2 regions of the Leucogemmata humicola genome follow, and region 1 is predicted to be linked to the other one. Evidence: riboswitches for the same ligand, from Rfam matches in the RefSeq annotation. Region 1 holds a riboswitch; the other holds the start of a gene.
What was found. Region 1 has a riboswitch for thiamine pyrophosphate ahead of thiC (phosphomethylpyrimidine synthase ThiC). Riboswitches for the same ligand answer to the same signal wherever they lie in the genome.
Positions count from the first base shown of each region.

Region 1 (15,735 bases):
GCTTGAAGATGCGTGTGCGTTCGCGCAGCCGAAGGGCGGCGACATTGGCGCGAAGAGCGTGGAGGCTTGCCGGTCGGAATTCGACGAAGTCGCACTGCTTCGCGCCGCGCGACAGCGCTTCGAGGCCGAGTGCGCCGGTCCCGGCAAAGAGGTCGAGCACGCGCGCGTTGGGGAGCTCTGGCGCGAGCAGGTCGAGCACCGCGCCGCGCACGTGCTCGGCAGTGGGTCGAACGCGTTGGTCGGCAGGGGAGGTCAGATTACGACCGCCAAATTTTCCGGCGATGATTCGCATCCATGAAGACTAGAGTCCTCGGCGCGATTTCGCCTTAGGCCGCTCCTCTAAACGATTTCACGGCGGACACTGCGATCAACGACGCGAACTCGGAGCGCTCCTCCGGCGATCGCCGAGCCAACGATCACTGTGACGGCGGCGCCAACGGGCGCGAGTGCCGGCAGCGAGACCATCCAAGGCGTCCTAAGCGCTTGGACGACGACTGTCGCGACCCCGAAAACCGCTGCCACTACCCCCGACATTGCCGCGGTAGTAAGCGGGGAATCCTCATCCCGGTAGGCAGCGACGTAACCAACCGACGAGAACACGACCAGATCCACCGTGAGCCAAAACGCAATCGCCAGGAGCGTGGGTGAACCCTTCGAGGAGGCATGCGATATCGGTGGTCCGAGCGCTCCGGCTCTCGTCGCCGCGCCGGCAAAGATTGCGACGGGCGTGATGATTCCAAGAAACACGATCGCGTACGCGCTGAGGATTGTTCCGGCAGACCGGAACAGTCCCGCGAATCCGCGATGACGCAGTGAGTTGTACGCCAAGTGCGGAGTCGCGCGAATCGCCTCGCGATAGTACCAGCGTTCGGCCGCGTCCACGCCATCCACCTCTATTCGATAGGCAAACTCTTCAGCGAGATCGCCAATCACGGCGTCGCAAAACTCCGGTTCCGCGCCGAACGACGCGAGCAACAGTTCGATGTTTCGCGGTGGCTCGATCATGCTGGCTCCGGTTTGAATGTTGTACCGAGTCCTGCCCACATCGACGCCGTGGCGCGCTGTGCCTCGCGAAGCGATCGCTGCCCCGACGCCGTGATCTTGAACTGCTTGCGCAACCGACCTCCGCGCGCCGGCGTTGCCTCAGCCGTGCGCGACGAAATCAGCCCCTTCGTCTCGAGTCGCTGAAGCGTCGTGTACACCGCGCCCACCGAGTAGTCGTGCTCGGATCGCGCCGACACATCTCGACGCACAGCGAGCCCATACGCCTCGGCGCCGAGTCGGGCGACGGATAGCAGCACAGATAGTTCGAGGGTTCCGAGGGGCGTTGCAGCCATATTCTATTCTGTAGAACAAATAGAAAATCCGCAAGCCCTATGCTGCGTCGCGCCTAGCACGCACGATCGGTCGCGTCGAGATTACCTGACCGACATGACGCACTTTCCCCCGGTCGTTCTCGCGCTCGCGTTCGCCGCGGTGGTCATCGCCGTTACGGCATTCGCCCGACGGCTGCCGATTCCACCACCAATCCTCCAGGTCGCCGCGGGGTTCGTCGTCGCTCTCGTTCCCGGCGCCGCTCTCCCGGAACTGGATCCAGATCTCGTTTTCTTCGTGTTCCTGCCGCCCATTCTCTGGGCAGCAGCGTTCTTCACGTCGCTGCGCGACTTCAGCGCGAACCGCCGCCCCATTGGGTTGCTGGCGATCGGACTTGTTCTCGTTACGTCTGTCGCCGTCGCAATTGTTGCACGCACGCTCTTCCCCGGCATGAGTTGGCCGATCGCAATCGCACTCGGCGCAATCGTCTCGCCACCCGACGCGGTTGCTGCCACCGCGATCGTGTCGCGCCTCCCAGTGCCGCGCCGAGTGATCGTCGTTCTCGAAGGTGAGAGTCTCGTCAACGACGCGTCGGCCCTCATTCTCTATCGATCAGCCATCGCCGCCGCAGTTGCTGGGACGTTCAGCTGGGGCGAATCGATCGTTCGCTTCTTTGTGGACGCCGGCGTCGGCGTCCTCGTCGGCATTCTGATCGCGTGGATCGTTCTGCTGGCGCTACGCTGGTCCAAGGACGCGATGGCCGAGACGCTGCTCACGCTCGCCGCGCCGTACGTCGCGTGGCTCGCGGCAGAGAGTCTGCATGTTTCCGCCGTGCTCGCGTGCGTTGCCGGTGGTCTGTTCCTGCGCCGCCGCTTTTCCGGCGCCGTGGCGCCGATGTCGCGACTGCAAAATCAATCAATCTGGGATCTGCTCGTCTTCGTACTCAACGCCGCAATCTTCCTTCTGCTCGGTGTTCAGTTCCGCGCGCTCATGGCCGGCGTGCCGCCCGGAACGATCGGATCGCTCATTCGCTCCGGCGCAATCATTGGCGTGGTCGCGATTGTCGTGCGACTCGTCTGGGTTCCGCTCATGGCCATCATCCCCCGCGCGCTGAGCCGGCGCCTTCGCGAGCGAGATCCAATGCCGGCGTGGCAAGCGTTGTTTCTCATCGCCTGGACGAGCATGCGCGGCATCGTTTCCATGGCGACTGCGCTTGCACTGCCACTCGTCGTCGCGAGTGGCGCAGCCTTTCCGTATCGCAGCGAGATCGTGATCATCACGATGTGCGTCATCGTGATGACGCTCGTGCTTCAGGGCCTCACGCTCGCGCCGCTGATTCGTCGCTTCAACTTCACGCCTGAAGAAGAGCATCACGCCGAGGCGCGCGTCGCGCGCCTGGAGGCGGCACGTCGCGGCGCCGAGGCACTCGAGGACGTCTCTCGCGAATCGTGGGTCGACGGTCGCGATGTCGAATGGCTCCGCAACGAACTGCGCGATCGGATTCGCCTGCTCGAGTACAGTTCGGGCGAACCAGAAGGGCGTCGCCGGCTTCGGACTGAAATGCTGAAAGCCGAGCGACGCATGCTTGTCCGGCTGCGCAATGAAGGCGCGATCTCCGACGATGTGCTACGCCAGCTCGAACAGGAACTCGACCTCGAAGCCGTTCGAGTCGGAGCAGGCGAGGATCGTTAGCTAGCTGTCACCGCTATTTCGACGCGGCGGCCTGTTCGATTGCAGCGGGCGCGCTCGTCGCCCCAGGATCCAAACGGTCGAGTCGATCGAGTCGGTCGACGTCGATCGCGATCGCACCATCGGTCGTACTCGCAAACAAGCTTGCGAACTTTGCGTCCCAGCGGATCTCATCCCACCAATATGAGGCGCGAGCGGTGACGCGCGTCGAGAAATTCTCCTCGTGCGCATTGACGAGAATCAACACCTCGGCCTGCGCCTCGCGGATTTTGTCCGGCGTCATGCCGCGCATCGGACTGTCGGCGTCGATCGGATGAACGACCGTCCAGTGTAGCGTGAACAGGTCGACCGAATCGCGCTCGAGCTTGAGCGGATAGAAGTTGCGCTCACGCTTGCCGTCGACTTCTTCGAACAGGGTGAGGCTGACGCGAACCTGTACGTCGCTCAACTCGCTCGGCTGCGTATTCACGAAGCGAAACATCAGGCCACGGCCACCTTCATACGGCGCAATGACGGCCGACTGACTGAAACGCAGACGCATGCGCGGACGCGTCAGTCGCGCGATGAGCAGACCGGCCGTGGCGACGAGCATGAACGGCCCAAAGAACGACTCGAAGACCACGAGCCAATGCGCCGTAGGACCGATCGCGTAGATCGGCCCGGGATCGCTCGTCGTGAACTTGGCGACGCTGAAGCTGAATGCGCGCAAAAACGGATCTTTGAGCCCGAGCAGATCGCCGCCGTGCAACGTGTTGTCGCCGAGCGCGAGGTAGCCGAGCGTGAAGAAGCCATTCAGCAGCAGCAGCGTGCCGAGCGCCCACAGTGCGAAGACGGCGAGCGGTGCGTTCAGCGCGGCGAGATAGAAGCGCTCGAGTCGTTGCGAGCCGAGGCCATATTTGCGGCTTGTTGGTTCGCCGTCGTGCGAGAGAAAACGTCCGCGAACCTGCTGGGAAACGACACGCCCGAAGCCCAGGTCGGTGTATTCGCGTCCCGGCGGCGCGTTTGGCGGCGGCTGACCGTCGCGATCGTCAATCGAAGGTTGGTGCACAGTGGGATGATCGATGAGTCGAGGAAGGGACGCAAGTCATTCAGCGAATGCGACCGGACGCTTTGCGCTTGACGGAGCTTGGAAGTACGCATGGACTCTGACCGTCGACCGGCCCGGCAGCCAACAGCGCACCGCAGTCCTCGAGTCGAAAGCATCCGCAGTCCAGTGCGATGCGTAGCACGGCGCGCATTCGTTCGGCGCGCGCGATGGTCTCGTCGATCTCCTCGAGCTTGTGCGTCGCGAGCTCTTTCCACTTCGCCGCCGGCAGCGTGCCGGGTTTGAATTCGGTCACGAGGCGCTTGATCTCGGCCATGGTGAACCCGGCCTCGCGCGCGAGCGCGATCAGCGACAGCCATTCGAGAATACTCTCATCGTACCGTCGCTGGCCGCCAATGCGGGCCGGTTTGGGGAGCAGTCCCAGCCGCTCGTAGTAGCGTATCGCCGACGCGGCGATCCCCGCCCGTTCACCGATCTCGCCAATGCTCAGACCGTCCATCGTGACTCACCCTCGCTGATTTCTTCCGTATCAGGTAAATTCACCCCTGCCGCCAGGGGTATTCCGTCGCGAGAGCGCGGAGTTGAGATAGTCCCTTGGAACCTGATCCGGATCACACCGGCGTAGGGAGCGCGGCGAGTCGCGAGGATTCCTGGAATTCCCAGGATTTCGCGTCCCGTCGCCTCGATGGCCGTCGTGTCGACGGCCACCGAACCCATCCGGATCTCGACTGCAATTGTTGGCAGGAGAGACACCATGGCTGCTACGATTTTGCCGCCGCTCGAGATCGCGGACACCGGCTACGGCGACGCGTTCCCGAACTCCCACAAGGTTCACGTGAGTGGACCGCATGGAATCCAGGTTCCGTTCCGGGAGATCACGCTCTCCGGCGGCGAGCCATCGCTCCGCGTCTACGACACGAGTGGCCCACGCGGCTACGACGTGCGCGATGGATTGCCTGCGCTTCGCGCCGAGTGGATCGAGTCGCGCGGCAACGTAGCGACGGTGTCGCGCACGTACACGGCACCTGCCGGCCCGCGCGCCGAAATCCCTGAAGGTCTGCAGCGGCCAACGCTACGCGGCACCGGACCGGTAACGCAGATGTACTACGCGCGGCGCGGTGAGATCACTCCTGAAATGGAGTTCATTGCGCTGCGCGAAGGTCTGCCGGCCACACTCGTCCGCGACGAAGTCGCGCGCGGCCGCGCAATCATTCCAGCGAACATCAATCACCCGGAGCTCGAGCCGATGATCATCGGCCGCATGTTCAAGGTGAAGATCAACGCCAATATCGGTAATTCTGCCATTCGTTCGTCGATCGACGACGAAGTCGAGAAGCTCCGCTGGGCAACCCTGTGGGGTGCCGACACGGTCATGGATCTCTCGACCGGCAAGGACATTCACGAAACACGCGAGTGGATCATTCGCAATTCCGCGGTGCCCATCGGCACGGTGCCGATCTATCAGGCGCTCGAGAAAGTTGGCGGCGTTCCCGAAGAGCTGACGTGGGAGCTCTATCGCGACACGCTGATCGAACAGGCGGAGCAGGGCGTCGACTACTTCACTGTGCATGCTGGCGTGCTGCTACGGTACGTCCCGATGACCGCCAAGCGAATGACCGGAATCGTGTCACGGGGCGGGTCGATCATCGCGAAATGGTGTCTCTCGCATCACAAAGAAAGCTTCCTTTACACGCACTTCCGCGAAATCTGCGAGATCATGCGTGCGTACGACGTGTCCTTCTCGCTCGGTGATGGCCTTCGTCCCGGTTCGATCTACGATGCGAACGACGAAGCGCAATTCGCCGAGCTGCGGACGCAGGGAGAGTTGAACAAGATCGCGTCGGAGTTCGACGTTCAGACAATGAACGAGGGCCCGGGCCATGTTCCGATGCATCTCATCAAAGAGAACATGGACAAGCAGCTCAAGTGGTGTAACGAAGCGCCGTTCTACACGCTCGGACCGCTCACCACGGACATCGCGCCGGGCTACGACCATATCACCAGCGCCATTGGCGCGGCGCAGATCGGTTGGTACGGCACAGCCATGCTCTGCTACGTCACGCCCAAGGAACACCTTGGTCTGCCGAATCGCGACGACGTGAAGGCCGGCGTCATCACGTATAAGATTGCCGCGCACGCTGCCGACATTGCCAAGGGCCATCCACACGCGCGCGACTGGGACAACGCGCTGAGCAAGGCGCGCTTCGAGTTTCGTTGGCGCGATCAGTTCAACCTCGCGCTCGATCCAGTGACGGCGCTCGCCTATCACGACGAAACGCTGCCGGCAGATGGTGCGAAGGTCGCGCACTTCTGTTCGATGTGCGGCCCGAAGTTCTGCTCGATGAAGATCACTCAAGATGTCCGCGACTACGCCGCATCGCTTGGCGCGAATACCACCGATGCGCTGGACGTTGGACTCGCGGCGAAAGCGTCTGAGTTCCGCGCTACCGGTGGAGAACTGTATGTCGCCACAACGGCGACTGTCGCTACGGGAGATTGAGCGATGGCAACGACAACGATTCCGACAAACACGACGACGCTCGATTTCTCCACGCCGCTCGTACGTGTGCGAGACGCCGCGCCGTTGGTGCACAACATCACGAACTACGTCGTCATGAATAACACGGCGAACGCGCTGCTCGCCGTCGGTGCGTCGCCTGCGATGGTGCACGCGGCGGAAGAGGTCGAAGAATTCGCGGCGATTTCGCGTGCGGTCGTGATCAACATTGGTACGTTATCGCCCAGCTGGGTCGACGCCATGCATCTCGCGGTCGCCCGAGCGAATAGCGCAGGCATTCGCTGGGTGCTCGACCCCGTCGGCGCCGGCGCGACGAGCTATCGGTCGCAGGTCAGCGCCGATCTCGCGCGCCTCACGCCGGCGGTGATTCGCGGCAATGCGTCGGAGATCATGGTGCTGGCAGGATCGTTCGGCGCCGCCGGCAAAGGCGTAGACGCAACGCACTCGACGCAGGCGGCACTCGAGCCTGCACGTTCGCTCGCTCGCGATACGCATGCAATCGTTGCCATGACCGGCGTGGTCGACTACGTCACGGATGGCGATCGCGTCGTTGCGATTCACAACGGCCATCCGATGATGGCGCGCGTCACCGGGTTGGGCTGCACTGCCACCGCACTCGTCGGCGCTTTTCTCGGCGCCAACGATGATCCGTTCGCAGCGACGGTGTCGGCACTCGCGACGTTGGGCGTCGCGGGTGAAATAGCGGCGGAACAGTCGCCCGGACCGGGCTCCTTGCAACTGCATCTGCTCGACGCATTGTACCGTCTGGATCGCGACGAACTCGAACGGCGCGCCCGCGTGCGCGACCGAGAATGAGCGCGCGTCGATCGATCGATTTGTCGTTGTATCTCGTCGTTGGCCGCGACGATACAATGGGACGATCGATCGAGGATCTCGTGATGGAAGCCGTGCGCGGCGGCGTCACCGCGGTGCAGCTTCGTGAGAAGAATGCGTCGACTCGTGCGTTTGTCGAAGTCGCCGCAGCACTCGCCGCGGTGCTGCGCCCGTTCGACATTCCACTCATCGTCAACGATCGCGTCGACGTTGCACTCGCCGCCGGCGCAACCGGAGTGCACGTCGGCCAGGACGACATGTCCGCGGCCGACGCTCGGCGTCTCATCGGACCGAACGCAATCGTCGGCCTATCGGTCACGACGCTCGCCGAAGCGGAGTTGGTCGATCCATCAGTCGTCGACTACATCGGCGTGGGGCCGGTGTTCACGACACCAACCAAACTCGATGCAGCGCCGCCGCTCGGGTTGAGTGGAACCGCTGCTGTCTGTCGCGCGTTATCGCTGCCGAGCGTCGCAATCGGTGGGATCAACTACGGTAACGCGGCGCGAGTACGCGCGACCGGCGTGAGCGGCATTGCCGTGGTCTCGGCCATCTGTTCGGCTCAGGATCCCGCTGATGCTGCGCGTCAACTGGTCGAAGTGTCGACGCGCCCCGCGTTCGAGTTCGCGACGTGAACGATCGCGTCCCGAATGTTCTGAGCATCGCCGGCTCTGATCCGAGCGGCGGTGCTGGCATTCAGGCCGATCTCAAGACCTTCGCTGCGCTCGGCGCATACGGTTGTGCCGCTCCGGCGGCGTTGACGGCACAGAACACGGTTAGCGTGTCAGGTGTGTTCCCAGTTCCCGCCGACGTGCTTCGCGCGCAACTCGAGGCAGTCTTCAACGACGTACGCGTCGATGCTGTGAAGATCGGAATGCTTGGTTCGGGCGACGCCGTGAGCGTCGTGGCCGACGTGTTGCGAACGTTCAAGCCACCGATCGTCGTCATCGATCCAGTCCTGCGAGCATCGACTGGTGCTCGCTTGATCGATGAGACTTCGCTCAACGCCCTGCGCCGCGAGCTGATCCCCCTGGGCACGGTCGTCACGCCGAACGTCTATGAGGCGGCCGTGCTTGTCGAGATTCCGGAGCCGCGCTCCGTTGCGGCGATGCGCGAGGCGGCCGGTCGTCTCATGGGCTCTGGTGTCCGTGCCGTCTTGGTGACTGGTGGCCATCTCGATGACGCCGAGTTCGCAGTTGACGTGCTAGACGATGGCGTGGAGATGCGAGAGCTTCGCGCGCCGCGCGTGGCGGCGACCACGCTTCACGGGACTGGCTGCACGCTCTCGTCGGCGATCGCAGTCTTCCTTGCACGAGAATTCTCGCTCGCGGACGCATGCGCGGCCGCGCAGCGCTTCGTCGCCGAGTCGATCGCGCACGGTAACGATCTCACGGTGGGCGGCGGAGCGGGTCCGGTACATCAGCTTGGCGCGCTGTGGTCGCGTGGCGGCCTACCGTCGGCTTGACTTAAAGCGCGCTTTAAGGCTTAACCTCCTCGATAACCGGTAGCGAGCGCACCGGGCCAACTCGATGGGAGGTTCATCTCGATGTCTGCATCCACCGTTCTCCACGCCGTTACCGACGCGGCGTTCGCGTCTGCCATCGCTCCAGGTACGGGCCTCGTCGCCGTGGACCTCTCAGCGGAGTGGTGTCCGCCGTGCAAAGTGATGCAACCGATCATCGAAGCCGTTGCGGGCGAACTGGGATCGGCCATTCGCGTGTTGGCTATGGACACAGATGCCGAGCCGGCTACGATGGTGAGATACGGGGTGCGCAGCATTCCAACGCTGCTGGTGTTTCGGGATGGTGAGCTCGTCGATCGCGTCATTGGCATCATGCCAAAGGCGAAGCTGATTGATCGGCTCACTCAGCACATGAATCGGCGACAGGTCGGGGAGTAGAAGGCGACAGCCGAACAACGCGACGGCCGAACAACGCGACAGCCGAACAACGCGACAGCCGAACAACGCGACGGCCGAACAACGCGACGGCCGAACAACGCGGCGGCCGAACAACGCGGCGGCCGAACAACGCGGCGGCCGAACAACGCGGCGGCCGAACAACGCGGCGGCCGAACAACGCGACGGCCGAACAACGCGGCGGCCGAACAACGCGGCGGCCGAACAACGCGGCGGCCGAACAACGCGGCGGCCGAACAACGCGGCGGCCGAACAACGCGGCGGCCGAACAACGCGGCGGCCGAACAACGCGGCGGCCGAACAACGCGGCGGCCGAACAACGCGGCGGCCGAACAACGTGACGGCCGAAACAGCGCACCGGCCAGACGACGCACCCGCCCCCCCCCCGGCCGTCCGGCGCGGGACGGCGGAGGCGAAATATGGAGATGCGTTACGCAACGAACCGGTCGCAGAGACGTCGCGCGGATGATCTAGTGTGAGGAATGAGCAATCACCGAGATCTTGCCGTTCTCGACGCCGCGGATCACGTCGCGGACGAAATCAGTCAACTCATCGATCGCGCTCCGCGACAGTTGATCCACGCGAGCCAACTCCGGGATTCCGCCCACTCGATCGGTGCCAACATCAGCGAAGGATTCGGTCGAGGTAAGAAGGGTGAGCGCAACCGAGCCCTTCGAATCGCGCGGGGCGAGGCGGAAGAGACGATTCGGCACCTGCGAGCCAACCTGCAGTCCGAACGAATCGCGGAGGCGACCTTCTGGAGGCTTCGCAACCGCCTCGTCACGATTATCAAAATGCTCACGTCGCTTTTGAAGACGTGACACCGGCCGCCTCGTTGTTTCGCCGGTGCGGTGTTCGGCCGTCGCGGTGTTTGGCCGGTGCGCTATTCGGCCGGTGCGTTGTTCGGCCGGTGCGTTGTTCGGCCGGTGCGCTATTCGGCCGGTGCGCCGTTCGGCCGGTGCGTTGTTCGGTCGGTGCGCTATTCGGCCGGTGCGCTATTCGGCCGGTGCGTTGTTCGGCCGGTGCGTTGTTCGGCCGGTGCGTTGTTCGCCGGTGCGTTGTTCGGCCGGTGCGTTGTTCGGCCGGTGCGTCGTTCGGCTGTCCCGCCCTTCAGTCGTTGCGCCTTTTCAAACCATCAATACTTCGAAGGCGCAAACCTCCCCGCCAACAACCCGGTCGCCTTTTCTTCGTCGATCTCGTGGATCAGCACCCCTTCTTCTCCATACGCCAAACTCGCTTCACACTCTCCGGTCGGCCCAATCACCGCCGTCGCTGATTCCGGAAACCGCAACGCATAATTGACGCTGGCGAAATAGATCGTGTTCTCGAGCGCCCGGCACATCATCGCCTTCTCATAGTACGGCGCCTTCGCCGAACCCCAACTCGTCAGTACGACCCCGTCAGTCTCGCTTCCTGTATGCTGCGGATGAAACACGATCTTCGCCCCACGCACCGCGGCCCATCGGACTGTCTCGGGATACCGCCAACCTTCGTGACAAATGGCGATCCCGAACTTCACCCCATTTACCTCGAAAATCGCTCGTCCCGTTCCGGCTTCGTAGAATTTCTCCTCGCTGGGGTCGAGTTGAACTTTGGTCTGCCGTCCAAGCTCCATTCCTTTTGCGTCGAATACGACCGACGCAATCTGCCGTCCCGTTTCAGTGATGTGCTCGATCCCGAGAATCGTCGCGATCTTGAATTCGCGCGCCCATTTGGCGACTTCCTGCAGCGCTCGTTCTTCGTCTGCGCGCTCGAATGGCGGAACCTCGAAATCCAACCCACGCAGTCCGGGTATGTAGGCTTCCGGAAAGCACACGACTTCGGCGCCTCGGGCTGACGCGTCGGAGATGAGACGCCGTACTCGTTCCAACCCGTCGTCAACGGACGACGCGATGCGGGGCGATGCGAGACCAACGATCATGAGATTGGATGCGATGTGAACGGCGTGACCCGCGCGACTGTCGAGCACCGTTCAGAATGATCCGGTGAACGGTTTCGCGCCATCCCCACCGACGATTCGACGCGGCGTTGCCGCGGAGCTGCGCCGCATGCTAGTCTTGGTGCTCTGACGGTCTCACCGGAGCTATCGTTTGCCGCTCGCGTCCCGTCGTTCTGCCCGCCTTGCGCTACTCTGCGCCGCCGTTCTCGTCTTCCTGCCAGCGACTTCGCCGGCACAGACCAAACGTGCGACGACGGATTCGCTGTCGGATCGCGAATTCTGGCGCATCTTCACGACGATGTCCGAGGAGGGAGGCTCGTTTCCGTCGGAAAACTTCGTCTCGAACGAAAAAACCTATCAGTACGTCATTCCCACACTTCAGAAAACGCTAACGCCAAACGGCGCCTACCTCGGCGTTGGACCCGAACAGAACTTCACGTACATCGTCAATCTCCAGCCGCGGCTGGCGGTGATCTTCGACATCCGCCGCCAGAACGCGATGTTGCACCTCATGTACAAAGCGCTGTTCGAGCTGTCGCCAACGCGCGCCGCATTCGTCGCACGACTGTTCTCTCGGTCCCTCCCGCCGACACTCGCGTCCTCAGCGACCCCCGACGAAATCTTCGATTCGCTCGCCGTCGCACCGGTCAGTGATTCCGCGTTCAACGCCACGTGGACGGCGATCGTCGATCGCCTCACAGTGACGCACGGTTTCGCGATGTCCCCTGCCGATATCGCGTCGATGCGCCGAGTCTTTGAGGCGTTTCGTGAAGCTGGCCCGAACATCAGCTACGCATCACGTCTTGGGGCGCCGCCGCCGGCCGTGACGCAGTGGCACGTAGCCTATTCCAAACTCCAGACGCTCACGACCGAGGACGGTGTCAACACAGCCTTTCTGGCGACCGAGGAACGATATCGCTGGCTTCGGACCTTCGAAGGCCGAAATCTGATAGTGCCGGTTGTCGGGGATTTCTCTGGCGCCAAAGCGATCCGTAGCGTCGGCGACTACCTGAAACAGCGAAACCAGATCGTCACCGCCTTCTACACCTCGAACGTCGAGCAGTACCTCTTCACAGGAAGTATCGACGAGCGCTTCTATCGCAACATCCAGGCACTGCCGATCGACTCGACCAGTCGTTTCATTCGCGCGGTCCCATCCCCTCCCGCGCCCATTATCTATGTTCCGCAACTCGGTGGATCGCTCCCGCCAAAATTCGTCATCACTTCGATGGACGTGAGGGACAGCAGCGGTGTTGGCATCCTTACGGCAACAGGCACCGACAGCACCGGAAAAGCGCTGACGACTCGCGTGGTCACGGTCCCGCCACCGCCGACGCTCGCCAACACGTCGGCGTTCCTCTCCGGGATCGCTCCAATCGGACGCACGATCGAAGCGTTCAACAACGGCGAGCTCAAGACCTACCAGCAGGTGACGGCGACAACCAAGACCGATGAGTGGAAGACTCGGCCGTGACTGCCGCGCAGCGCTAAGCAGTCGCCGGCGGCTGCAAAACTGGCGGCTGCAGAGGCGGCGCCGATACTTCGCTCGGCGTCTTCTGCCGCAGGCCGCCGAGCAAGTCGAGCGGCAGCGGAAACACGATCGTCGTGTTCTGCTCCGTTCCGATCTCGATGAGCGTTTGTAGATACCGCAACGTCACCGAAATCGGTTCACGATTGAGCACCGCCGCCGCCTCGGCCAGCTTCGCCGAGGCCTGAAATTCTCCGTCGGCCGCGATGATCTTTGCCCGACGCGTACGCTCGGCCTCCGCCTGAGCCGCGATCGCACGCTGCATTTCCTGTGGAAGATCCACCTGCTTGACCTGCACCTGCGTCACCTTCACACCCCACGTCTCCGTGTGCTCGTCGAGTATCGTCTGCAGCCGCGCATTGAGCTTTTCGCGCTGAGCAAGCAGGTCGTCCAACTCGACTTCGCCTAGCACCGACCGAAGTCCCGTCTGTGCCGCCTGCTCTACGGCGAACCGGTAATTCTCGACTTCGATGATGGCCTTGTTCGCATCGGTCACGCGAAAATAGACGACCGCGTTCACCTTGAGCGACACGTTATCTCGCGTAATGATGTCCTGTGGCGGCACATCCCACGTCACGATACGGAGCGACACGCGCACCATTCGGTCGATCGGCCATACAATCATCACCAATCCGGGGCCCTTCTCCCGTTTCACTGCTCGGCCGAGGCGGAACACGACGCCGCGCTCGTACTCCCGCAGGACATTGATGCATCGCAGCACGAACAAGAGTGCGATGACGACGACGAGCACGCCGATGATCAGCGTGGCCGAAGGCAGAGTCAGGTTGCCGTTCATGCAAAACCTTGAGGACGAGAAGCGTCAGCCGGCGACGCATAGAACGATCCCTCGGCTTTCCGATACCCGAGCCCGACGCGCGCCGAGTCATGGTCGGCATGATCACTGCGCTAGCTCAAACGCATGGCCAGCAAGTGCGTCGTCTACCAAGAGTCGCCAGACGCGCCTGACGAACTGAGAGCGGGCCTGAGCGCTGCGCGACGTTCGACAATTCAGTGGCGTTCGCCGAGCGACCTGGTCGCCGGCGCGATCAACGACGATGACGCCGTCGTGCTCGTCGCGAATGGTGGATTGCTCGAACGGTTCGCTGCGCTCCAGCATTTGCCGGCTCACGTTGTCGTCGTCGCCGAAGACACGGACGCGTCAACCGCGTTCGGTGACCGCGCCGACATCACGCTGGTGGGCGCCCACGACCCCGCCATCAGGGCGAGTCTGCTGGACGCTGCTTGTCAGCTTGCCGCGTCGCGCGCCGAGGGCGCTCAGATGAAGCGCGACCTCGCGCGCGTCGACGATGAGTCGAGAGAGCTGAACAGAATCGGTATCGCGCTCATGCACGAACGCGATCGGACGGTGCTCCTCAGACTCATCGTCGCACACGGCAAACGACTCACGGAAAGCGATGGCGGCGGCGTCCTGATCCTCGAACGAGACGAGCACGGCAACGCGCACCTGCGTCCGGTCGTCTTCGAGCTCGACTCGCTGCCCGACATCGAAACTCCTACTGTCAGTTTTGCGGTCGGCAGCACGAGCATGGTTGGCCACGCGGCATTTACGAAGAAGCCCGTAGTCGTGGCCGACGCCGAAGCCTTACCGCCAGGGTCGACTTTCGTCGCGAGCGCGGATTTCAAACGTCGCTACGGCTATCCCGCACGATCGATGTTGGCCGTGCCAATGCTCACGCAACGGAGCGAAGTACTCGGCGTCGTTTTTTTCATCAATCGCAAGATCGACCCGAATGCGTCGATCATGGCAGACGCAGATGCCGACAGGTACATCGTGCCCTTCGCTGAGCGACACGTACGGCTAGCCCGTTCGCTCGCGAGTATAGCGGCCGTATCGATCGAGAATTCGGGTCTATACACGGAGATCGAACACATTCTCGAAAGCCTCGTGAAGGCTGCCGTGTCAGCAATCGACGCGCGCGATCCGTCGACAGCAGGACACTCGGTTCGTGTCGCTGCGCTCACGACGGCACTCGCCGAGGCGGTGCAGCGAACCAGCCACGGCCCGTATCACGATCTTCGGTTCACGGAAGAGCAAATGCGCGAGCTGCATTTCGCCGCGCTGCTTCACGACATCGGCAAGGTGGCGGTTCGCGAGGATGTGCTGATGAAAGCGAAGAAGCTTCCGCCGGTGCTGTGGGAGCGCGTCGACTCACGTTTCGATCTGATTCGTCGGACGCTGGAACTCGAGCACTACAAGCAGCTCGTGGCCGCGTGCAAATCCGATCGCGCCGATGCAGCGAGCGTCGCGCGCCTCGACGCCGAGCTTGACGAGCGCTTGCGCGACGTGGACCGGCTCCGCGAAATCGTTCGCGCCGCCAACGAGCCGTCCGTCGTCGACGAGCCGCATTCCATCGAGCTGGGAAAGATCGCTCAGCGCACCTTCCCGGTCGAAGGCGGAGGCTCGGCGCCGTATCTCACGCCGGACGAGCTGCGCTATCTCCAACTGATACGCGGAACGCTCGACGCTGGCGAACGCGCCGAGGTGGAATCACATGTCGCCAAGACGAGCGCGTTTCTCGAGCGAATTCCGTGGACGCATGATTTGAAGAACCTCGTCGCGTACGCCTCCGGCCACCACGAAAAACTGAATGGCACTGGCTACCCGAGGCATCTTCAGAACGACGAGATTCCGATTCAAACGCGAATGATCACCGTCGCCGACATGTTTGACGCGCTCACGGCGAACGATCGCCCGTATAAGCCTGCGGTGACGGCGGAGCGAGCACTCGAGATCATTCGCGCGGATGCAGATGCCGGCCTCGTCGATCGAGATCTCGTGGACATCCTCGCCGAGAGTAAGGTCTACCGCAAAGTTCTCGACGAAGATTGGCGTCGATTGTAGGGCATCACACAGCGCTGCTCGTCACTGGAGCCACGCCCGTGTATCGCGCACGCGGCCGTATGATCTGATCGACGGCGTACTGCTCGA
Region 1 is NZ_AP040875.1:5,123,069-5,138,803, reverse strand. It holds gene rsmD (16S rRNA (guanine(966)-N(2))-methyltransferase RsmD) at 1-292, opposite strand, end outside; gene AC6H4Z_RS22105 (hypothetical protein) at 340-1,005, opposite strand; gene AC6H4Z_RS22100 (PadR family transcriptional regulator) at 1,002-1,337, opposite strand; gene AC6H4Z_RS22095 (Na+/H+ antiporter) at 1,432-3,006, shown strand; gene AC6H4Z_RS22090 (ion channel) at 3,020-4,051, opposite strand; gene AC6H4Z_RS22085 (MerR family transcriptional regulator) at 4,092-4,547, opposite strand; TPP riboswitch at 4,592-4,694, shown strand; gene thiC (phosphomethylpyrimidine synthase ThiC) at 4,803-6,548, shown strand; gene thiM (hydroxyethylthiazole kinase) at 6,552-7,382, shown strand; gene thiE (thiamine phosphate synthase) at 7,379-8,035, shown strand; gene thiD (bifunctional hydroxymethylpyrimidine kinase/phosphomethylpyrimidine kinase) at 8,032-8,865, shown strand; gene AC6H4Z_RS22060 (thioredoxin domain-containing protein) at 8,947-9,300, shown strand; gene AC6H4Z_RS22055 (hypothetical protein) at 9,789-10,142, opposite strand; gene AC6H4Z_RS22050 (carbon-nitrogen hydrolase family protein) at 10,454-11,287, opposite strand; gene AC6H4Z_RS22045 (LIC_10091 family protein) at 11,409-12,731, shown strand; gene AC6H4Z_RS22040 (slipin family protein) at 12,745-13,581, opposite strand; gene AC6H4Z_RS22035 (HD domain-containing phosphohydrolase) at 13,705-15,648, shown strand; gene AC6H4Z_RS22030 (citrate synthase family protein) at 15,653-15,735, opposite strand, start outside.

Region 2 (15,735 bases), 2.4 Mb from region 1:
TGCCGACGATCGACAGAACGGCCCAGGTGCGCGGCGTGGTGCGTGAAACGGCGAGCGTGGTGCGACCTTCGCCTCCGTACAGCCACTCGTACCAGCCATAGATCGACAGCGCGAAGTACACGCCCTGGAGCGCCATGTCGGAATACAGACCGGACTTGAAGAACAGCACGAAATACAGTGCGACGTTCACGAGCGCCGTGGGCCAGCTCCAGATGTTCTGGCGCACGCTGAGCCACACGCTCACGACCCCAAACAGAACGGCCACGGCCTCGAGACAACTCGAGCCGTGGCCTGCGAGCCAAACGCAGAAGTCTGTCACGTCAGGGCTTGAGGGCCGCCAGTCGCTGATCGCCTGCGGCCTTCACACGCTCCGCCGCCGCATCGATCGCCTTGAGTGTTTCCGGCGACGATCCACCCACTTCAATGTCGGTCATCGTGTGCAACGACGCGACGTAGTAGTCGGTCCACGTCTTGAGAATATCCTCTTCGGTCGCGCGATTGCCGTTCGCGGCGAGCGCAGCTTTGCTGAGCTTGAGCTCCGTGTCGAGGCGCGCGATTGCCGCGCGCTCCAACTCCGCCACCAGCGCGCGGGCCGTTGGGCCATCGGCCGACGTCAGCGTGAGAATCGATGCCAGCGCCGCATTGCCAACGTTGACCAACTCCGACTTCGACACCTTGTCGATACGGTCGCCGTCGGTGTGGTAGTAGACGTCGGTGAAGTGCCAGAACAGTGCGCCTGGCTTTTTGGCCGTGAGGAACGGCGTATGATCGCTTCCGCCTTCGAAGGGATTCGTACGCACCACCCAACCCGTCGCCGCGGCCTGATCGAGGCAGCGCGAGAGCAAGTAGTCGTTGTAGTAATGCGGTACGATGTCGGCCTTCGCGATCGGACGCCCGCCCCACTCGCTGTGGTGGTCGTCGCCACGCGTCCACACCGCCGACGGGTCGGGCATCTTCTCAATGAGGAACGTCCCGCCGGTCTTCTTCGTGTCCTCGCCGGTCATGTCGAGGCTCAGGCCCCAGCGCACGCCCTTGGTGCGCACGGAATCGTCTGCGAGAAAATTTCGCGTTTGCTGAATTTCGAGACCGAACAACATGGTGATCGTGCGCTTCGGCTTCACCGATCCGTTCTTCACGAGTGTCGCCAGCACACGCGCCATCTCACTGAGGTCGCCGACGCCCGAGGCGTTGTCGTTCGCCCCCGGTTCCTGCACGTGGGCGCTCACGACATATCGCTCATCCGGCAGCGTGCTGCCGTGAACTTCAGCAACGAGCGTCAGCTCATCTGACGCGTACATCTTCGACTTCGTCTTGACGCGCACCATCACGGGGCCCTTGGCCAACGCCGCGCGCAACCGATCGACCGCGTCGCGCGAGATCGGCATGCCCCAGCTCTTCTTCACCGAGTCGTACGGCACGGAGCCGAACTGAATCGACGTGCGGTGGACGTCGGGCTGCGTATACGCCGGCATGTTATACGCGAGCGCGCCAACTGCGCCGCGCTTCTGTACCGCCTCGGGAAACACGCGACCAATGCCGCCGTCAGCTAGAACAACTTTGCCGGCAACCGACGCCTTGTCGTAGTCGGCCGGTGTCCCCTTTCCAACGTCGACGAGCGGCGCAAGAATGCCGGTATCCGGCGTGGAGAACGACGCGATAGCGAGCATGTTACGGTTCGTCGCGAACTGGAGCACCGGCTTCGACTCGCCGACGATCGTGACGCTCGCGTCGACTGGCTCCCACGCCGGCTGGCGAATGGGCCGATGCTCGATGCGATACGTGAGCGCATCGCCCTTCTTCGCCTTCGACTCCTCGACGTAGCCGGCGTTCTTGAGAGTTTCCTCGACGCGACGAATGCTCGCGTTGAAACCCGTATTCCCTGGCCAGCGGAAGTACTGGTCCATGAACGCGACCTGATCGTAGGCGCGATCGCCCGAAAACAGCGGGCGCGTCAGCTCGAGGTAGCGCTGCACGGCCGTCGGCGTCTCACGACGAACCTGCGCAACGACGGGCGTGGTGATCGCCACGCTGGCCGCGGCGGCGAGAAGAGCAAATCGCTGAGTCATCTCTGACATGGTGACGTTGGTCTGGATGAACGCACTGCGGGTCCCATGACTCCAAGCTACAACTCGACGAACGATCTCGCCCGGGCAGTGACGGTTCTGTATACCTTCCACCACATGGATCTCCTGCACGTCGACCCCCAAACGCCGGATCCGGCAGTCGTCTCACGCGCCGCAGAGGTCCTCCGTGCTGGCGGCCTAGTCGCCTTTCCGACCGAGACGGTTTACGGGCTTGGCGCGAATGCGCTCGATGCGGAGGCCGTGGAGCGGATCTACGCGGCCAAGGGCCGCCCGGCGTACAATCCGCTGATCGTACACATCGCCGACGCGCTCGACGCATCGATCATTGCCGCAGAGTGGCCGGAACACGCAGAGCTACTGGCCCGCTCATTTTGGCCCGGGCCGCTCACGATCGTGCTTCGCAAAAAGCCGAACGTCCCCGATGGTGTCACCGCAGGGCTTCCCTCTGTCGCGATACGAGTTCCGGCACATCCAGTTGCCCACGCACTGCTCGCCGCCGCTGCTATTCCGGTCGCCGCGCCGAGTGCGAACCGCTCGATGATGCTATCGCCGACGACCGCCGCGCACGTCGCCAAATCACTTGGCGATTCGGTCGACGTCATTCTCGACGGCGGTCCTACGACAGTTGGAATCGAATCGACCGTCGTCGACCTCACGACACCAACGCCAACGCTGCTGCGCCCCGGGACGATCAGCGCCGAGGAGTTGAATCGCGTCATCGGCCCTCTCATGCTGGCGAATCGCATCGAGGGGAGCGATGCCCGTCCCTCTCCCGGCATGCTGGACCGGCACTATTCCCCGCGCGCGCATCTCATTCTCGTCGACGCATCCAACATGGCGGAAACAGTGGCTCGCGAGCGCGCGCGCGGCCACGTCATCGGCGCGGTCGTGATCAATTCCGACCTGACCGCAGCGACGGTCGCGGTGCTGACGCGAATGCCGTCGACGTCAGCTGGCTACGCAAGCCGATTGTACGAGACACTCCACGCGATGGACGACGGCGGGTGCGACGTGATCCTCGTCGAACGTCCGCCTGTGAGCGACGACTGGACGGGCGTGCGTGACCGACTCGAGCGCGCCGCGCGATAAGCGCGGCGGTCAGCTCACCAGGACGCCTGGAACGCGGTCATGAGAAACGTTGCCGCACGAATGTTGTTGACGTTCGGAAACGTCTGCCGAATGACGTTGATTGAAACGCGCGTCGCTAGATCGAGCCCGTAGCTCCCGCCCAGCACTACCTGTCGCTCATACGCGTCGGCGACCGACGCATCACGACTCAAATCGCGGTCCCACGAGTCGAACCGCGCGACGAGCTGCACATTCGACGTCGGTCGCAAAGCGCCGAGTCCATACCAGCCGAAGCGGCGAAGATTTCCGTCGCGCGCCGACATCGACTCGGCGCGCAGCGTGAACAACGGTACGCGAAACTGGACTTCGGTCGCGCCACGACGTCGCTGGAGCGTGCGCGCTCCGCCCTCGTAGCCGCCACTCGCGCCGAACTGCAGTGCCGGAAACGGCGACGGGTGAATCGAGATGCGGCCAATAAACGCCTTCTGCTGATTCGTATCGGTGCTGCCGGCGTCATCGCCCGTCTCGTTGAACACACCGGCGTGATACTCGATGGTATTCACCGCAAAGCCATTCACCGACACACCGATGTCGCGCACATCCCCGAGCCCCACGGCGCGCGACCGCTCGCTCGTGAAGAGATTTCGTTCGATCGTCTCGACCTGCGCCGCGGTAATCTTGCCTTCGAGCGTCAGCGGGATGATTTGCTGCCCGATGTCGAAATTGAGATCCTTGTTGACGTTGTACGTCAGCGCCGCATCCTGGAGCAGCTTCGACTTCTGATCGATCGCCGCATCGCTCAGCGCGACCGAATCGGCGATGACCGTGGTCTTGTTGGTCAGCGTCAGCAATTTTCCGGCGTCGAACGTCACACGCCACTGAACATTGGGCGACACATCGCCGGCAAACTTCAGATCGGATTTTCGCAATCGGAATCCGTCTTTGGTCAACGGATCACCGGCGCGGTAGTAGACCTGGATGTATCCGTGAATGCTCAACGTCGGAATGAACGATGGCGACGCACCCGGCGCCAACCGCGGCGTCGTGGCGCTGTCCTGCGCCATCGCGCGCGCCGCGATTACACACGACACGATCGTGACGGCCGCCCAACGGGCGCGGAGGTGGCGCAGTAGCATTGTGGGGATACCAATCAGGAAGCAGCGGCAGGACCGGAATTCGCAAACCGGCGGGACAAATTGAGCCGCGAACGGGGGGAAGGCAGGCGTTGCGACGGAGGGACGATCTGGAGCCGTGAAGGCAGAACGACAGGCGCGCGCCCCGCGACGCGCGCCGAAAACAATCAGGTCTTGTGCCGGAAGATGATGCGGCCGCGCGTGAGATCGTACGGCGACACCTCGATAGTGACGCGATCGCCCTGAAGCACGCGGATCCGGAATCGCCGCATGTTGCCGCCGAGCGTCGCGAGCACGTTGTGACCGTTGGTCAACTGCACACGGAAGGTCGCATTTGGCAACACCTCCGTCACCTGCCCCTCCAGTTGTATCGGTTCTTCCTTGGCCATGAACCCTCGTTATGGACGTACACGGGAGCTACAAGTATAGGGCCTCGGTCGAAATCCAGTAAGACGCGCCGCCGGGCAGGCGGCGCCGCCTACCTAGGGCTTTTTCTTCTTGTCGACGTTGTTGCCGATCACGCCGCCCAGAATCCCGCCCACGACGCCGCCGATCACCCCGCCTTTCACCTTGTTCTTACTGGTCGTCGCTCCAATAACAGCACCCGCCGCCGCGCCGATCGCCGCATCGCGCTGCGTGTGCTTCTCGACTGTGCCGCCCGTCGAGGCCGGAGCGGAGCCGCTCGATGACACGGTCGAAGTACTCGCCGCGCTCCGCCGGGTGTGAGACACATCACCAGACGATGATGTCCGATGAGTCGTCGTGGCCGTTCGCGGTGCCGACGACTGGGCTGGCGCGTCGGCGAGGCTATCGAGCGAATGCTGCTGTGCCGCTAGTGAGAGATCCCTATTCAGGGTCGTATCCGCGGCGCCAGATCGACCCTTCCCGCACGCGACGGTGGCGATCGTGAGCCCGAAAATCAGTGTTGAGAGAATGCGCTTCGTCATTGGTGGCCTTCTTTGTGTGAATGGCATGCCGCACTAAAAGGCAGGCCACGTGCCACGATTGCGTCGCTATGTTTCGCCGTTGACCGGGGTGCCTGCCCACGTCGGGTGCAGGCTGAGAGAGACCCGTAGAACCTGATCCGGTTTGTACCGGCGTAGGGAGTCAATCAGATGACTGTGTTGTTCCCATCGGCGCCTGCGCGCCGCACCCGGGCGATCGCCACTGCGTCGCTCACCCTTCTCATCGCCAGCACCACGCTCGGCGCCCAAGCTGCGGGCCGCGACAGCGCGCGCGCCGACAGCAGTCGCACGCAGCAACTCGAACGCGTCATGATATCTGCCGTGCGCGGCGCCGGCTCCGCACCGATCTCGCAAAAGACGATCACCTCGAGCGAGGTGAAGCCACGCTACTTCGGTCAGGACGTGCCAATGCTCCTGCAGGGAGCCGCGCCGTCACTCACGGCGCACGCAGAGACCGGCAACTACTGGGGCTATAGCTACATCAGGCTTCGCGGCATCGATCAATCGCGAATCAACCTCACGCTCGACGGCATTCCGCTGAACGATCCGGAAGATCAGGTGCTGTACTTCGCCGACTTCCCCGATTTGGCCAATAGCCTCAACTCCGTTCAAGTGCAGCGCGGCGTTGGCACGAGCAGCAATGGCACCGCGGCGTACGCAGGCTCCATCAACATGGAGAGCGTTTCACTCGCTGCCCCGCGTCGCGCCGAAGTTCAGCTCGAGGGCGGCTCGTTCGGCTCGAAGCGCATGAGTGCAGAATTCTCGAGCGGTCTGTTGCCAAGTCGCTTCGCGATGTACGCGCGGGTGTCGGCGCTGCATACCGACGGCTATCGCTACCACTCGGGCGTCGAAGGACGTTCACTCTTCTTCTCCGCCGGCTACCTCGGCGACCGCGACATCGCCAAGGTCACCGTGACGACCGGCACGATGCGCGATACGATGGCGTATCTCGCCGTCGCCGAGAGCGATCTCGCAACCGATCGTCGTATCAATCCGCTCACGCCGCGCGAACGCGACGGTTTCGGCGAGCGCATTGCCGCACTCTCGTACACGCGGCTACTCGGCCCGTCGTCGTCGTTGTCCACCACGGCGTATCGCATCTCCGCGAGCGGCGACTACGATGTGCTCATCGATTCGCTCGACAACTTCAATCTCAAGTTCGTTTGGTACGGCGTGACGTCGGATTGGAGCTATCGGCACGACGCGCTCCAGGTAGACGTGGGCGTCAACGCGAATACGTACGCGCGCGATCACGCCGAATACGAACGGCCCAACCTCACTGACGCGGTCTATTTCAACACCGGCCACAAGCAGGACGCGAGCGCGTTCGTCAAACTCGCGTACACGGCTGGCCGCTCGACGCTCTTCGGCGACGCGCAGGCACGTCATGCCGAATTCCGCTACTCGCCCGACGCGAACGCCGGCATCGCCGAGCGATCCGTCTCGTGGTCGTTCGTCAATCCGAAGGCAGGAATCACCTACGCGCTGAGCGAGCCCCTGTCGGTCTACGCATCATACGGCAAGAACTCTCGCGAACCGGCGCGCAGCGACATGTTTGCCGGAGCGGACAATGTCGACGCTTCGAACGTCGCGGACGTCGGCGATCTGACGCGCGTGAAACCCGAGACGGTTCACGATCTCGAGCTCGGCGCAGCGTACCGCACGCGCAACGTCGACCTGAACGTTGACGTCTACTCGATGGACTTTCGAAACGAGATCGCACCGATCGGTGCACTCAGCCTCACTGGATCAGCACTGCGTAAGAACGTTGGCGCCAGCTACCGGCGCGGCATCGAGGCCGACGTGACCTATCGCGCGATTCCTCGCCTGATGTTGACCGCCAATTTCGCGGCGAGTATGAATCGGATTCGCTCGTACACCGACTCGAGCCAGAGCACGCCGCTCACGTATCACGACGTCGAGCCGCTGCTCACGCCGCACTTCACGACGTTCCAACGAGCTCAGCTGGCGGCGACGCAGAATGTCTCGTTCGCGCTCGAGTCCCGCTTCGCCAGCCGCGCGTTCCTGCAGAACACCAACGACTCGCGCTACGTTCTTCCTGCCGCGTTCAATCTCGACGGCAGCGTGTCGTTTCACGTCCGCGAATACGAGATCCTGTTGCGCGGCAACAACCTGACGGACAGCAAGAAGTACGGGAGCGGCTACGCGAGCGACGGTGTGTCGTACTATTTCGTCCTCCCGCCGCGCAACTATTTCATGGGTTTGAAAGTCGGATTTTGACCGGTCGGTCGCCGCGGTACGCAACCTGCCCCGGTCGTCAGCGTTTACACTCTCGGAGCAGCCATGGCCACGAACGACACCGATAGCGCCCACGAGCACACCCACGACGCGCTCCAAGAGTGCATCGAGGAGTGCCTGAATTGCCACGCGGTGTGCACGCTGTCGTTGCAGCACTGCCTCGCGACGGGCGGCGACCACACTGAGGTCAACCTCGTGGGCCTGCTACTCGACTGCGCGGAGATGTGTCAGACGAGCGCGAACTTCATGTTGCGCGGATCTCCATATCATGTCGTCACCTGCGGCGCGTGCGCCGAACTCTGCCGCGCCTGCGAAGAAGCCTGCCGCACCATCAGCGGTGACGAGCAGCTTGCGCACTGCGCCGACGTGTGCGGATCATGCGCTGAGTCCTGCGATCGAATGGCCGCGATGGGAGACGAAGCGGGCGGATGAGCATTTCGCGTTCGCCCGCCATTCGGCGCTCGTTGCTCGTCGTTCTCGCGGCGGTTGTGACAGCGGCCGCAGCCACGGTGGCACAGGCGCAACGCGGACAACCGCGCGCGGCGTTCGGCACGGCAGACCTCGCCAGACTCAAATGGCTCGAGGGCACGTGGGAAGGAAACGCCACGGGCGAGCGGACCTTCTACGAGCGCTATCAGTTCGCGAATGATTCAACGATCGAGATCACGTACTACAGCGACTCGACATTGACGCGCACGACGGGCAGTGGCCGCGTCTATCTGTCCGTCGGCCGAATCTTTCATACGTTCGGGCCTGGCCGCTGGGCCGCGACGCACATCGACGAGACGGGCGCGTACTTCGTGCCGCAAGCGAACGCGAACAACAGCTTCGCGTGGTCGTCGCAGGGCGCAAACGCGTGGACGGCAACCGCACGCACCGGCCTGGGCGGCCACGACCGCGTGACCGTCTATGAAATGAAGCGGGTCGGAAAACGCTGACCTGCCGGGCGGGCAACGCGCTCCGACGGTGAACCCGGTGCGGCGCTTGCGTTTTACGGCACCATGTCCGAGCCGCTCTCATCACCCAAACCGGAGCGTCGCGAGGCGAACGATCGCCGCGCGGAGCCCTCGGCTAGTCGGCGTGATGCAAAACCGAGCCGTTCGGCCCGCTTGCTGGGAATCGCCGGACGAGATCTAGCGCTCATCGGCGGAGCTCTGCTCGCCATCATCGCGGCAATCACGCTGACTCGGCCGATTTTCACGAATCAGCCAACGGTCGTTCAGGCGATCAGCAAGAAGGCGCCGGTGTTCGCGAAGACAGTGCTGACGCCGGCGCCAACGCCTGGCGCGGTAGATACGAGTCGCATCGCGCAAATGATGAAAACGCCTCAATTCGAGGCCGATCGGAAGGCGTTTGCTGCCGACCTCGTGAAGACAGGTCGCGTAAATCCGGCGCGCGCGGATTCGATTGCCTACTACGCCGTCCGCGAATCGTACGTCGAGGGCATTCCTCCGGCGGTGGTGTTCGGCGTCATGCTCACCGAGAATTCCCGATTCATCAGCGGCGCCATGTCAGACGTTGGCGCGGTCGGCCTCATGCAGGTCTATCCGAAGATTTGGCTCAAGGCATTGAGCGCCAAGTTCGGTAAAGATCTGGCGTCCGATTCAACGAATTTGAAATACGGTATCTACATCCTCAAACAGTACATCAAATCCGATTCTGGCAGCGTAACGCAAGGCAATGTCGGCAAAGGGCTGCTTCGCTATAACGGCTGCGTGAGCGGCAGCCACACGCCCAATTGCAAGACATACCCGAACAAGGTGAAGACCTTCGTCGAAAACCAGGCGGAAGCGATGTGCGGCGACAAGAGTTTCTACGACTGCATCGCCAAGCCGTTCATTTCCGGGCTTATGGGACGGCAACCGGATACCGCCCCAGCAACTCAGTAGCGCCCACCGCCGCTGATATCGACGGAGATCGACCGCCACTTCCCCTGGCGAAAACGCAGGACGCTCAAGCCGCAGCGGGTCGCGTGGCCGATGAGAATGGCGATCCAGATGTGCAGTGGCTGCAGCGTCCCCGTGTGCTTGATCACGAAGCAGATCCCGAGCGGAACGATGATCTGCGAGATGACTGATATGTACAGCGGGCTCTTCGTGTCACCCGTTCCCTGAAGGCCGCCCGTGTACGTGAGCGCCACAGCGATGAACAATCCCGACAGACTGAGAACGCGCAACAGCTCCGATCCGATCTCGACGACCACGGGCTCGGTCATACCGAATACACCAAGCAATTGCGCCGGGAAGAAGAGAAAGAACAGACCGATAAAACCGGCGCCCAGCATCGCGATTCGCGCGGCGACGTGCACTGCCTCATCAGCGCGATCAGGTTTTCCCGCACCCAGGTTCTGTCCAGCGGCCGCCGCCGCAGCGCCCATCAATCCGGTGGACGTCCACGTGATGAGCGAGAAGAGCTGCGAATACGACACAGCAAACACCGCCTGTGCGGCTGCGCTCTGCGCGAGCGAACCGATGAACGACAGCATGAGTACGCCGCCGATGTTCATCGCAATTCCCTGAATGCCCGTGGGTAGCCCGAAGCGAAATAGCGATCTGATGATCGTCCAGTCCGGGGCGTAGCCCTGCCCTCGAGGGAACGACACGACCCAACCGCCGCGAGTGAGCTTCATCAGCGCGTACAGCGCAACCAGGCCCGATGAGATGCATGTCCCCATCGCGGCGCCGGTCGTCCCGAAACCCGGAATCGGACCCAGGCCGCGAATGAGCACGACGTTCAGCACGATGTTGAGCACGGTTGTCGCGATGCCAAGCACCATCGGCGTGCGCGCGTCACCGGCCGAGCGCAGCGCGCCGCCAAGCATGAAGAACACCAGCATCCCGCTGCTGAACATGAACATGATCCGCAGGAACGGCAGCGCTTCGGCCTTGACCTTCGGCGCCGCGTTCACGAGATCGAGCAGGTGCGGCGACAACACATATCCCAACGGCGCCATGATGAACAACGAGATCCCGATCGCCGTGAGAAATGCCTGATACACCGTTCGATCGACCTTCTCTTCCTCACCGGCCCCAGCAAAGCGGGCGACGAGCACACTCATCCCCGTGAAGAGCGAGGTGATGAATGCAATGACGATGATGAAGATTTGCCACGACACGCCGATCGCCGCATTGCCGGTAAAGCCAACGATGTGTCCCACCATGACGTGGTCGACAATGCCCTGCATTCCGCCAATGATGTTGGCGAGCATCGTGGGCCAAGCGATCTTCCACACCGCGCGCGAGAGCGGTCCCTCGACGATCGACCGATCGTACCGCCGCGTGTTGGGCGGCGGCGTCGGAGCGGATGAGGCAGACGTATTGCGATCGGCTGGCGCGGTGACGTCAGTCAAAGGATTCGGACCCGGAAGAAACTTCTGTGATCATGTCGATCCAGCGGCGTGCCGCTCGACGTGTAAGTAGAGCCCCGTTCCGCACGATGGAAAGGACCCGCGCGAAACCCGAACACAATCACGGAGCCCCGTTCGATGAAATTCGTGATGCTGGTCAAAGCCGACGCCGATTCCGAAGCGGGAAAGCTGCCGTCCGAAAAAGACCTCATCGCGATGGATAAGTACAACGAAGAACTGATTAAGGCTGGCGTCCTCCTCGCGGCCGAAGGACTCCAAGCAAGCTCGAAGGGAGCCCGCGTGACGTTCGAAAACGGAAAGCGAGCCGTCTCCGATGGGCCGTTCGCCCAAACCCAAGAACTCGTCGCTGGCTTCTGGATCATCCAAGTGCGGTCGAAAGCGGAAGCCATCGAGTGGGCGAAACGACTCCCGTTTGAAGCCCGGGCCCAAATTGAACTGCGACAAATCTTCGAGTCTTCCGACTTCGAACCGCAACTCACACTCACACGATAGAATCAGACAATGCGTTTCATGGTCATTCGCAAGGCCGATCGAGAGACCGAAGCGGGCGTGATGCCGCCGGAAGAGGTCATCGCCGCAATGGGCAAGTACAACGAAGAGATGGTCAAAGCCGGGGTGATGATCGCCGCCGACGGATTGCAGGCCAGCGCCAAGGGCGCACGCGTCAAGTTCTCCGGCGGCAAGCCTACAGTCATCGACGGACCATTCAGCGAGACCAAAGAACTCATCGCCGGCTACTCGATCCTCCAGGTAAAGTCGAAAGAGGAAGCCATCGAGTGGGTGAAGCGCTGGCCGCAGCTCGATGGTCACGGCGAGGTCGAGATCGAGATTCGCCAGCTGTTCGAGTACGAAGACTTCGGCCCCAGCCCCGCGATCGATCGCATGCTCGAGGTCGGACTCGCCGAAAGGAAGTAGCTCGGCGGAGTCTTGCACGAAGTGACATCTCTGGTGTGATTGGTAGCCGTGACGGCTACCGATGCACACCGCGCGATCGACGCGGTCTGGAGAATCGAATCGGCGAAACTCATCGCCGGTCTGACGCGCATCGTTCGCGACGTCGGCCTCGCCGAGGATCTCGCCCAGGACGCCCTGGTCGCGGCGCTCGAACGCTGGCCACAGTCCGGCGTGCCGGACAATCCCGGCGCATGGCTCATGGCCACTGCAAAGCATCGTGCGATCGACATGATGCGCCGCAACACGCTGCTCGATCGCAAGCACGAACAGCTCGGCCACGAACTCGAGGCTGAGCAGGAACGCGCCGTACCCGATCTCGACGCTGCGATCGACGACCATGTCGGCGACGATCTGCTGCGCCTGGTTTTCATCTCCTGTCACCCGGTGCTCTCCACCGACGCGCGCGTCGCCCTCACGCTTCGACTCCTCGGCGGGCTCACGACCGAGGAGATCGCGCGCGCGTATCTCGTTCCCGAGGCGACGATCGCACAGCGCATCGTCCGCGCGAAACGCACGCTCGCCGACGCCAAGGTTCCATTCGAGGTTCCTCGTGGCGCGGAGTTCGAGGAACGCTTGTCGTCGGTGCTCCAAGTCATCTACCTCGTGTTCAACGAGGGATACTCCGCCACCGCCGGCGATGACTGGCTTCGCCCCGCGCTGTGTGAGGATGCGCTTCGCCTGGGGCGTATTCTCGCTGAGCTCGTACCTCGCGAGGCCGAGGTACACGGACTCGTGGCGCTGATGGAAATCCAGGCGTCGCGTGCACCCGCGCGCGTGGCGGCCGGCGGCGAGCCAGTCTTGCTGCTCGACCAAGATCGCGCGCGATGGGATTATGTGCTCATCAATCGCGGCCTCGCTGCGTTGGCTCGCGCGGAAGCGCTTGGCACCGAGCGTGGTGCGTACCGGTTGCAGGCGGAGATCGCCGCCTGCCATGCGCGCGCGCGCGTGGCGAGTGAAACGGACTGGACTCGAATCGCCGCGCTGTATGGCGAGCTTGCGCAGATAATTCCAACACCGGTCGTAGAGCTCAACCGCGCCGTCGCCGTATCGATGGCGCTGGGTCCCGCGGCAGGACTCGAGCTGGTGGACGCACTCACCGACAACGCCGCGCTGAAATCGTATCATCTGCTGCCGAGTGTTCGCGGCGATCTATTGGCAAAACTTGGCCGTCATCGCGAAGCGCGCGCCGAATTCGAGCGCGCAGCTTCGTTGACGAAGAATGCGCGCGAACAGGCGCTGCTCACGGCGCGGGCGAAAGCGTCGGATCGAGCCGACGCATAGCCGATCTCATCGTGATTATTTGGCCGTCGACCTATTCGACAGCCAGATATTCGGCGAGACGATCGAGCGTGTTCTTCCCGCCTTCGACCGCGCCAAACTTCTTGACGCGCTCGAGTTCATCAGGCGAAGCAAACACCGAGTGCATGGTCAGCTTCGTCTTGCCGCCTTGATCGACGAAGGTGATCGTCACCTGAAACTCTGAGGGCTCGCCACGACGTTCGGCACCGTGTGTATACGCCAAACGTTCTGGGCGTTTGATCTCGCGAAACACCGTGAGGTTTGGCCAATCAGTGCCGTCGGGGCCGTGCATGGTGTATCTCCACTCACCGTCGACGCGGAAGTCCATCGAGTGAGTGGTGGTCGTAAAACCACGCGGACCCCACCATTGGGAGATGTGTTTCGGATCGCTGAACGCATCGAACACGAGTTCACGCGGCGCATTGAAAACGCGCGTGACGATGATCTCGCGGTCCGTGGTAGACACCGACGCACTCATCGTATGGCCTCGCCTTGAGAGATCACCGTAACCATCGAGATCGTTGTCACTGTGTTGAGTATCTGACGTTGGGTGTGACGCCGCCTGCTACTGAGCCCGCAAGGCGATTCCTGGATCGATACGCGCCGCACGCATAGCGGGAATCCAGCACGCGCCAATGCCGACCGCCGCCATCAAACCGCCCACACCGGCAAGCGTAAGCGGATCGTGCGCCGCAACGCCGAACAGAAGACCCTGCATCAGTCGCGACAACGACAACGCGCCGATCACGCCGAGCGCGAGGCCGATCACGACGAGCCGGCCGCCCTCGGACAGAATCATGCGCTGTACCTTGCCGCTATCCGCGCCAAGACTCATCCGAATGCCGATCTCGTTGGTCCGCGCGCTCACGGAGAACGCGAGCACTGCGGCGATGCCAATGGCCGCAACGATGAGCGCGAGCATGCCGAACGACGTCACGAGCATGGCGTTCAATCGGCGCGGCGCCACGCTTTCGTCGCGAATCTGCTCGACGGTCAGCACTTTCTCGATTGGCTGCTGGGGCGCGACCGATCGCACGATGCGCGTCGCGGCGGCGCCGAGTGCGGCGGGATCACCCTTCGTTCGAATGACGAAACCGCCCGACGGGAAATCGCCCTGCGCAAACGGAATGAAGGTCACCGGGAGGGGCTGCGCATCGAGTCCGCCGTCCTTCGTGTTTCCCACGACGCCGACGATCGTGCGCCAATCGCCCGAGACGCCGATGAACTTCAACACCTCGCCCGTCCACGCGATCCGCTGACCGATCGGATCCTTGTCCGGAAAGAAGAGGTCGGCCAGGGTCTTGTTGATGATCACGACACGCGGCGACGTCGCACGATCGGTGAGCGAGAACTCTCTGCCTTTGAGCAGCGCAATGCCGGAAGCCTTGAAGTAGTCCGGATTCGCCGTGCGATACTCTGACTGCGGCGTTGGTTCATTCGGCGCAATCGGATGGTTCTCTGCTTTGACGTCGAGGAGGAAGCCCGCGGCGCGCAGCGGAATCGTCGAACCCATACCAACCTGACTCACGCCGGGTAACGCGGCGAGCTGCGCCTGGATCCGCTCATACTGCGCAACGACGGCTTCGGGCTTTTCGCCATTGTAGTCCTTCGGAACTTCCATCGTCAGCACGTTGTCGCCGTTCATGCCGGTCTGCACGACAGCCAGCCGCTGCATGGTGCGCGTCAGAAGTCCAGCACCCGTGAGGAGAATCACCGAGACCGCGACCTGCGCGACGACGAGCGCCTGCTGCGTACGCTGCCGCTTCGCGCCACCCGTTGCGCGGCGTCCGCCCGCGGCGAGCGACGCACTCAACGTGCGTTCCTGCGCAAGTGACGGTGCGAACGAAAGCAGCACTGCCACGAACATCGCCAACCCGAGTGTAAACAGCAGCACCATTCCATCGATGCGAATCTCGCCGGCCCGCGGACTGTAGCGCTCAGCAAAGCTGATGAGCATCCGCACACCACCGAACGCCAACACGAGACCGAGCACTCCGCCCATCAACGCGAGCAGCAGGTTCTCGACGAGCAGCAGGCGGCGCAAGCGCGACGTCCCGGCGCCGAGCGCCGCGCGAACCACGAGCTCGTGTTCGCGACGCACGCCGCGCATGAGCGTGAGATTCGCAACGTTGGCGCACGCGATGATCAACACGAATGCGGCCGCGCCCATCAACAACCAAAGCGTCAGCTGCGCCTTCTGGCCGAGAATCTCCTGGAAGGGTGTGAGCGTCACGTGGTAGCCTGACCCGGCGTCGTACGCTTCCGGAAATTCCTTGTGTGCGCGCGCGGTGATCGTCCCGACTTCGGCGCGCGCCTGCTGTACCGTCGCACCTGGCGCCAATCGCGCAATCATTTCCGTCATGCGATGGGTGCGACCCGTGACCATCATCGCGCTCAAGTGATGCTCGCTGTTCACCATGTTCATGAGCACGTCGATGCGAGCCGGGAAATACGGAGCGGGCTGCAACACGCCGACGACCGTTACGGCCTTTCCGGCGACACGCAGTGTCTGGCCAACGATCTTGGGGTCGCCGCCAAAGCGCTTCTTCCAGTACTCGTGCGTCAACATCATCACCGGCGCCGCACTCTTGCCGTCATCGTTCGCG
Region 2 is NZ_AP040875.1:1,773,266-1,789,000, reverse strand. It holds gene pnuC (nicotinamide riboside transporter PnuC) at 1-319, opposite strand, end outside; gene AC6H4Z_RS07335 (M28 family peptidase) at 321-2,075, opposite strand; gene AC6H4Z_RS07330 (L-threonylcarbamoyladenylate synthase) at 2,112-3,173, shown strand; gene AC6H4Z_RS07325 (porin) at 3,188-4,288, opposite strand; gene infA (translation initiation factor IF-1) at 4,453-4,674, opposite strand; gene AC6H4Z_RS07315 (YMGG-like glycine zipper-containing protein) at 4,768-5,232, opposite strand; TPP riboswitch at 5,307-5,408, shown strand; gene AC6H4Z_RS07310 (TonB-dependent receptor) at 5,401-7,491, shown strand; gene AC6H4Z_RS07305 (four-helix bundle copper-binding protein) at 7,555-7,941, shown strand; gene AC6H4Z_RS07300 (hypothetical protein) at 7,938-8,447, shown strand; gene AC6H4Z_RS07295 (transglycosylase SLT domain-containing protein) at 8,511-9,398, shown strand; gene AC6H4Z_RS07290 (MATE family efflux transporter) at 9,392-10,858, opposite strand; gene AC6H4Z_RS07285 (YciI family protein) at 10,994-11,368, shown strand; gene AC6H4Z_RS07280 (YciI family protein) at 11,378-11,791, shown strand; gene AC6H4Z_RS07275 (RNA polymerase sigma factor) at 11,840-13,111, shown strand; gene AC6H4Z_RS07270 (SRPBCC family protein) at 13,143-13,607, opposite strand; gene AC6H4Z_RS07265 (ABC transporter permease) at 13,695-15,735, opposite strand, start outside.
Region 2: linked by a shared signal. The riboswitch ahead of AC6H4Z_RS07310 (TonB-dependent receptor) and the one ahead of thiC (phosphomethylpyrimidine synthase ThiC) in region 1 are both predicted to bind thiamine pyrophosphate.